DNA from 2 places in the Paenibacillus hamazuiensis genome. Region 1 is predicted to be linked to the other one. Evidence: a T-box and tRNA genes for the amino acid it is inferred to sense, from the RefSeq annotation. Region 1 holds a T-box; the other holds one or more tRNA genes.
What was found. The T-box of region 1 lies ahead of pheS (phenylalanine--tRNA ligase subunit alpha). A T-box ahead of a tRNA ligase gene usually reads a tRNA of that ligase, here a tRNA-Phe.

Region 1 (3,371 bases):
CATACTGCGCCATCAGCGATGCAGCCCGGTTCAGAGCCGGGATCACGGCTTCGGGGTTCACTTCCTTCTCGAAGCGCAGGCTCGCTTCCGAGCGAAGCCCGAGCTGGCGGGACGTTTTGCGCACCGAGCCGCCGTCGAACTTGGCCGATTCGAGCAAAATACGCGTCGTGCCTTCCGTCACTTCGGAATTGGCGCCGCCCATCACACCGGCGATCGCCACCGGCTTCGTTCCGTCGGTAATAAGCAGCATATGCGGCTCCAGCGTGCGCTCCACATCGTCGAGCGTCACGAGCTTTTCGCCGGCATTCGCCAAACGAACGTCGATATGGCCGTTCGCCAGCTTATCCGCATCGAACGCATGAAGCGGCTGTCCGTATTCGAGCATCACGTAGTTCGTGATGTCGACGATGTTGTTGATCGGGCGGATGCCTGCCGCCATCAGCCGGTTTTGCATCCATAGCGGCGATTTGCCGACCTGCACGCCTTCGATCAGCCGCGCCGCGTAATGCGAGCATTGCTCCGCCGCCGTGATCTTGACGCTGATTTTATCCGCCGCGCGGACCGCGCCTCCGCCGATTCCCGCTTCCGCGTCAGGCAGCTTCACCTCGCAGCCGAGAATCGCCGCGATTTCATAAGCCGCGCCGAGCATGCTGAGCGCATCCGAACGGTTCGGCGTCAGGTCGAGCTCCAGCACCTCGTCGTCGATCGCGAGCACCTCGAGGATGCTTTGCCCGATCTGCGTGTCCTCCGGCAGCACGAGGATGCCCTCCTGAATTTCCTTCGGCAGCAGCCTGTCATTGAGTCCGAGCTCCTTCGCCGAGCAGATCATGCCCTGGGATTCCACGCCGCGCAGCTTCGCGCGTTTGATCACGAGGCCGTCCGGCAGCTTCGCGCCGATCAGCGCGACGGGCACCTTTTGCCCGGCCGCTACATTTTTCGCCCCGCAAACGATTTGCAAATCCTCGCCTTGCCCGGCATCGACGGTGCAGACGCTCAGCTTGTCGGCGTCCGGATGCTTCTCCCGCGTTTTTACATAGCCGACCACGACGTGTTCCACGCCTTTGTTGCGGCTTTCCACAATGTCCACTTCAATGCCGCTGCGCGTCAGCTTCTCCGCCAGCTCCGCCGCCGTATATCCGCTCACGTCCACATACTGGGACAACCATTGGTAAGATACTTTCATGTCTTTTCGCTCCCCTCTCTCACAAATGAACGAACTGCTTCAGGAAACGAAGGTCGTTCGTGTAAAAATGCCGAATATCGTCGATGCCGTACTTCAGCATGGCGATCCGCTCGACGCCCATCCCGAAGGCGAAGCCGCTGTATACTTCCGGGTCGTAACCGGCCATCTCGAGCACCCGCGGATGCACCATGCCGGAGCCGAGAATTTCCAGCCAGCCCGTCATCTTGCACGTGCGGCATCCCGCTCCCCCGCACATCATGCAGCTCACGTCAACCTCCGCGCTCGGCTCGGTGAACGGGAAGAAGCTCGGACGCATGCGGATTTTCGTCTGCTTGCCGAACATCTCCTGCACGAACTGCAGCAGCGTTCCCTTCAAGTCGCTCATCCGGATATTCCGGTCGATGACCAGACCTTCGATCTGCGTGAACATATGCGAATGCGTCGCGTCGTCGTCGTCGCGGCGGTACACTTTGCCCGGGCAAATGATCTTCACCGGCACTTCGCCTTTCATTTTCTCCATCGTGCGAACTTGAACCGGCGACGTATGAGTGCGCATCAAGATCTCTTCGGTAATGTAAAACGAATCCTGCATGTCGCGGGCCGGGTGGTTTTTCGGCAGATTGAGCGCCTCGAAGTTGTAATAATCCTGCTCCACCTCAGGCCCTTCCGCCACCGTATAGCCCATGCCGACGAAAATATCCTCGATCTCCTGGATCACTTTCGTCAGCGGATGCAGAGCCCCGGTTGCAGCCGGACGGCCGGGCAGCGTCACGTCGATCGTTTCCGCGCGAAGCCGGTTTGCCGTTTCCGCCTGCTCGTATTCCTGCTGCTTCGCTTCAATGACGGATTCGATCGCCGCGCGAACGTCGTTCGCGACTTGACCGATGATCGGCCGCTCCTCGGCGCTGAGCGCCCCCATGCCGCGCAGTATTTCGGTGAGCGGGCCTTTTTTGCCCAAATACTTGACCCTCAGGTCATTGAGCTGCTGCTGGTTTTCCACCTGCGCCAGCTCCTGCAGCGCTTCCTGCTTTAATGCTTCCAACTTGTCCTTCATGTTCATACCTCCTTCGAAAATTGCCTCCAAAAGTTTCGCGGCCATTTCATGCACAGGAACATATCCCCATATCCCCCGTTATCCACGGAATTGGCTGCGCATTATTTCCTAAACGACAAAAAAGGCCTTTTCTCCCAAAAAGGGACGAAAAAGCCGCGGTACCACCCTTGTTAGAACCTTTCTTCCTTCTTCCGCCGTTGCGACCGGCACAAGCCTGGAAAAGGTTCTCACTCGTTGCTCATAACGGATATTCTCCGGTTCCCCCTACTTGCACGCCGGATTCAGGCGGTTTCAAGGGTCTGCTCGGGAGCGAACTTCGGCAGCCTGGTTCTTTGAAGCGGCTCTCAATCTCCGGCCGGCTTCTCCCTGTAAAGAGGCGCTGCGTACTTTTCTCCTTCAACGCATTTGACGATATGTTCAATTAACACGTATTATATGCAAACGCCGCTTGCAATGCAAGTGGGCATTCGATTATAACGGTTTTCTCGCCTGCACGAGAATCGATTCGCCCTGAAAGCTGTGGACACGCCCGTTCTCGATTTCCACCTGAAAATGCTTCCGCACCCGCTCCGGCGCCTCCACCATCCGCTTCTCCAGTTCTGCCGCCGCCTCGGGCGGGAGCCCCATCCGCTCCGTCCAGCCGCGGAACTCGAACGGTTTCGGAAAAACCCGAAGCTGCTTCACTCTAAAGCCGCTGCGCTCGATACGCGCGAGCCATTCGGATTTTTTCCACGCGCGGACATGGCTGTGATCCCGTCTCTTCTCGATGTCGTTGTACCACTCGTCAAGTTCGTTCTCCTCCGGAGCCACATTGTCGATCAGCAAAAAGCTCCCGCCCGGCGCAAGCACGCGGAACGCCTCGCGAACGAAAGCGTCCGGATCCGGAAAATGGTGTGCGGCTATGCGGCAAGTAACCAGATCGAAAGCCTCATTTGCAAAAGGAAGCGATTCCGCGTCTCCCGCCGCAAAGCTGACGTTCGTGCGGCCTTGGCCGGCGATAAACTTCCGCGCCTGCTCCAGCATCGCTTCCGTCAAATCGCAAGCGGTGACGCTTTCGATGAATGCGGCGAGCGCATTCGCCACATGGCCTCCGCCGGTCGCTATGTCGAGCGCCCCGCGGCTCCCTTCGGCCTG
Region 2 (3,371 bases), 2.4 Mb from region 1:
CTACCTAAACCCGCTGGATAAGCTCATGACTGAACGGAAGCACCGTATAACACGGTACGCCGATGATTTTGTGATCTGCTGCAAATCCCAAAAGGGGGCAGAGAGGGTACTCCAAGGTGTTATTCGTCTACTGGAACAAGAGCTTGGGCTCAAAGTACACCCGGAGAAAACCAAGATCGTGAACAACTTGGAACAGTCCTTTATGTTCCTAGGTCATGAGTTTAAACCGGGATTTTGGGTTACTCCATCCTCGAAAGCCAAACAGAAATTTAAAGAACGCGTGAAAGCAATTACGCGGCGGAACCAAACGGTGAATGTGGAACAGCTGATCCGAAAGAAGTTGAATCCATATTTACGTGGATGGGGTAGCTATTTTGGCTGGGGCAACGTAGGAAGTCTGATGAGAGAGTACGATGCATGGATAAGGAGAAGGCTCCGGATGGTACAGTTGCGGAGCTGGAAAAAGCCGAAGAACTTCTACAGGGCACTAAGAAAGAATAAGTGGAGGGGAGAGCTTCCCAAGATGCGTATGTTCGCATGGAGAAGCTCGCTATCCAAGCCAGCCAGTGTTGCAATGCCAAACGATTGGTTCAGAGAAAGAGGTCTCGTTTTTCTCGTAGACATCTATAATGAACATCATCCCCAGCGGGGATAAGCGCGGAGGAGCCGGATGCGATGACCCGCACGTCCGGTTCTGTGAGAGGCCCATGAATTCATTCATGGGCCTACTCGATTTTCATTCGATGCCGGTGAAGGGACTCGAACCCCCACGGTTTCCCTCACGATTTTGAGTCGCGCGCGTCTGCCAATTCCGCCACACCGGCTTATGAAATTAAAGATCAAAAAAAAAATGGCGTGCCCTAAGAGATTCGAACTCCTGACCTTTTGATTCGTAGTCAAACGCTCTATCCGGCTGAGCTAAGGGCACATGTTGTCGTTGAGTGGTGCCGAAGACCAGACTTGAACTGGTACGGTAGTCACCTACCGCAGGATTTTAAGTCCTGTGCGTCTGCCGATTCCGCCACTCCGGCTAAAAAAATGGAGGCGCCACCCAGATTCGAACTGGGGGTAAAGCTTTTGCAGAGCTCTGCCTTACCACTTGGCTATGGCGCCTTGGAGCGGAAGACGGGATTCGAACCCGCGACCCTCGCCTTGGCAAGGCGATGCTCTACCCCTGAGCCACTTCCGCATTAGTATACACTGGGGATCTAGGATTCGAACCTAGGCATGACGGAGTCAAAGTCCGTTGCCTTACCGCTTGGCTAATCCCCAACGATTTATAAAAAAATGGGGCGATCGAAGGGAATTGAACCCTCGAATGTCGGAGCCACAATCCGATGCGTTAGCCACTTCGCCACGACCGCCATATTGATTGGCAGGGGCAGCAGGAATCGAACCCACACCAAAGGTTTTGGAGACCTTTGTTCTACCTTTAAACTATGCCCCTATGAGATTAAAAAGTGGTGGAGGCTGATGGATTCGAACCACCGAACTCGTACGAGAACAGATTTACAGTCTGCTGCGTTTGGCCACTTCGCTAAGCCTCCAAATTACCAATGGTGCCGCCGAGAGGACTTGAACCCCCAACCTACTGATTACAAGTCAGTTGCTCTACCAATTGAGCTACAGCGGCTAACTTACAACGAAAAATGGTGGCTCGGGACGGAATCGAACCGCCGACACGAGGATTTTCAGTCCTCTGCTCTACCGACTGAGCTACCGAGCCATGCTAATATACTTCATCGAACCCTGAAAACATTGGGTTCTCATCCCTTACGAGATGTTAAATGGCGGAGCCGACGGGATTCGAACCCGCGGTCTCCTGCGTGACAGGCAGGCATGTTAGGCCTCTACACCACGGCTCCGCGATAGAAAAGTTGGTTGCGGGGGCAGGATTTGAACCTGCGGCCTTCGGGTTATGAGCCCGACGAGCTACCGGGCTGCTCCACCCCGCGTCGATTAAATATCATATATGGTGGAGGCTGACGGGATCGAACCGCCGACCCTCTGCTTGTAAGGCAGATGCTCTCCCAGCTGAGCTAAGCCTCCATAGTGGAGTCTCCGTAAAAATATGCGGAGACTAAATGACCCGTAGGGGATTCGAACCCCTGTTACCTCCGTGAAAGGGAGGTGTCTTAACCCCTTGACCAACGGGCCGTAATAAATAGTGGCGGAGAGAGAGGGATTCGAACCCTCGAGACGCTTGTGACGCCTACACGATTTCCAATCGTGCTCCTTCGGCCAACTCGGACACCTCTCCATGGCTCCCCGAACAGGACTCGAACCTGTGACAACTCGATTAACAGTCGAGTGCTCTACCGACTGAGCTATCGGGGAATATTTAGTTAATATTGCCTTTTTTGCAACGTTCGACTCTCACATGTACTCGACCTGCGAAGGTCGAACGTGCTTTGGGCTGCTTGGCGACGTCCTACTCTCCCAAGACCCTGCGGTCTAAGTACCATCGGCGCTGGAGGGCTTAACGGTCGTGTTCGGGATGGGTACGCGTGGTTCCCCTCCGCCATCGTCACCAAACATGAGTTTTGTCTTAAACAAAACTCGCTTCGGGAGCATCTTGCTCCCTGAAAACTAGATGCGAATCACTTCAAGTTACGCTTTAGAATTTATCCTTTTGGGCCCCGAGAAAGTAATCGGCATAAGCTACAACGCTTCGCTTCACTTTCTTGGGTAATATGGTTAAGCCCTCGACCGATTAGTATTCGTCAGCTCCACACGTTGCCGCGCTTCCACCCCGAACCTATCTACCTCGTCGTCTACAAGGGGTCTTACATACTGGGAAATCTCATCTTGAGGGGGGCTTCACGCTTAGATGCTTTCAGCGCTTATCCCTTCCGTACTTGGCTATCCAGCCGTGCCTCTGGCGAGACAACTGGTACACCAGCGGTACGTCCATCCCGGTCCTCTCGTACTAAGGACAGCTCCTCTCAAATTTCCTACGCCCGCGACAGATAGGGACCGAACTGTCTCACGACGTTCTGAACCCAGCTCGCGTACCGCTTTAATGGGCGAACAGCCCAACCCTTGGGACCTACTTCAGCCCCAGGATGCGATGAGCCGACATCGAGGTGCCAAACCTCCCCGTCGATGTGGACTCTTGGGGGAGATAAGCCTGTTATCCCCAGGGTAGCTTTTATCCGTTGAGCGATGGCCCTTCCATTCGGTACCACCGGATCACTAAGCCCGACTTTCGTCCCTGCTCGACCTGTTTGTCTCGCAGTCAAGCTCCCTTCTGCCTTTGCACTCTTCGAATGATTTCCAACCATTCTGAGGGAACCTTGGGGCGCCTCCGTTACTCTTTAGGAGGCGACCGCCCCAGTCAAACTGCCCACCTGACACTGTCCCCATACCCG

Region 2: it has a tRNA-Phe gene. The T-box ahead of pheS (phenylalanine--tRNA ligase subunit alpha) is inferred to sense a tRNA for this amino acid. The anticodon was not compared.

The regions. Positions count from the first base shown of each region.
Region 1 is NZ_JALRMO010000001.1:7,931,011-7,934,381, reverse strand. Features, by position in the region: gene pheT (phenylalanine--tRNA ligase subunit beta) at 1-1,183, opposite strand, end outside; gene pheS (phenylalanine--tRNA ligase subunit alpha) at 1,203-2,237, opposite strand; T-box leader at 2,375-2,646, opposite strand; gene MYS68_RS35055 (class I SAM-dependent methyltransferase) at 2,709-3,371, opposite strand, start outside.
Region 2 is NZ_JALRMO010000001.1:5,505,833-5,509,203, forward strand. Features, by position in the region: gene ltrA (group II intron reverse transcriptase/maturase) at 1-655, shown strand, start outside; tRNA gene MYS68_RS23900 (tRNA-Leu) at 745-824, opposite strand; tRNA gene MYS68_RS23905 (tRNA-Arg) at 852-928, opposite strand; tRNA gene MYS68_RS23910 (tRNA-Leu) at 943-1,031, opposite strand; tRNA gene MYS68_RS23915 (tRNA-Cys) at 1,040-1,113, opposite strand; tRNA gene MYS68_RS23920 (tRNA-Gly) at 1,115-1,189, opposite strand; tRNA gene MYS68_RS23925 (tRNA-Gln) at 1,201-1,272, opposite strand; tRNA gene MYS68_RS23930 (tRNA-His) at 1,289-1,364, opposite strand; tRNA gene MYS68_RS23935 (tRNA-Trp) at 1,374-1,447, opposite strand; tRNA gene MYS68_RS23940 (tRNA-Tyr) at 1,462-1,547, opposite strand; tRNA gene MYS68_RS23945 (tRNA-Thr) at 1,558-1,633, opposite strand; tRNA gene MYS68_RS23950 (tRNA-Phe) at 1,651-1,726, opposite strand; tRNA gene MYS68_RS23955 (tRNA-Asp) at 1,789-1,865, opposite strand; tRNA gene MYS68_RS23960 (tRNA-Met) at 1,879-1,955, opposite strand; tRNA gene MYS68_RS23965 (tRNA-Val) at 1,974-2,049, opposite strand; tRNA gene MYS68_RS23970 (tRNA-Glu) at 2,086-2,157, opposite strand; tRNA gene MYS68_RS23975 (tRNA-Ser) at 2,169-2,260, opposite strand; tRNA gene MYS68_RS23980 (tRNA-Asn) at 2,262-2,337, opposite strand; rRNA gene rrf (5S ribosomal RNA) at 2,419-2,535, opposite strand; rRNA gene MYS68_RS23990 (23S ribosomal RNA) at 2,694-3,371, opposite strand, start outside.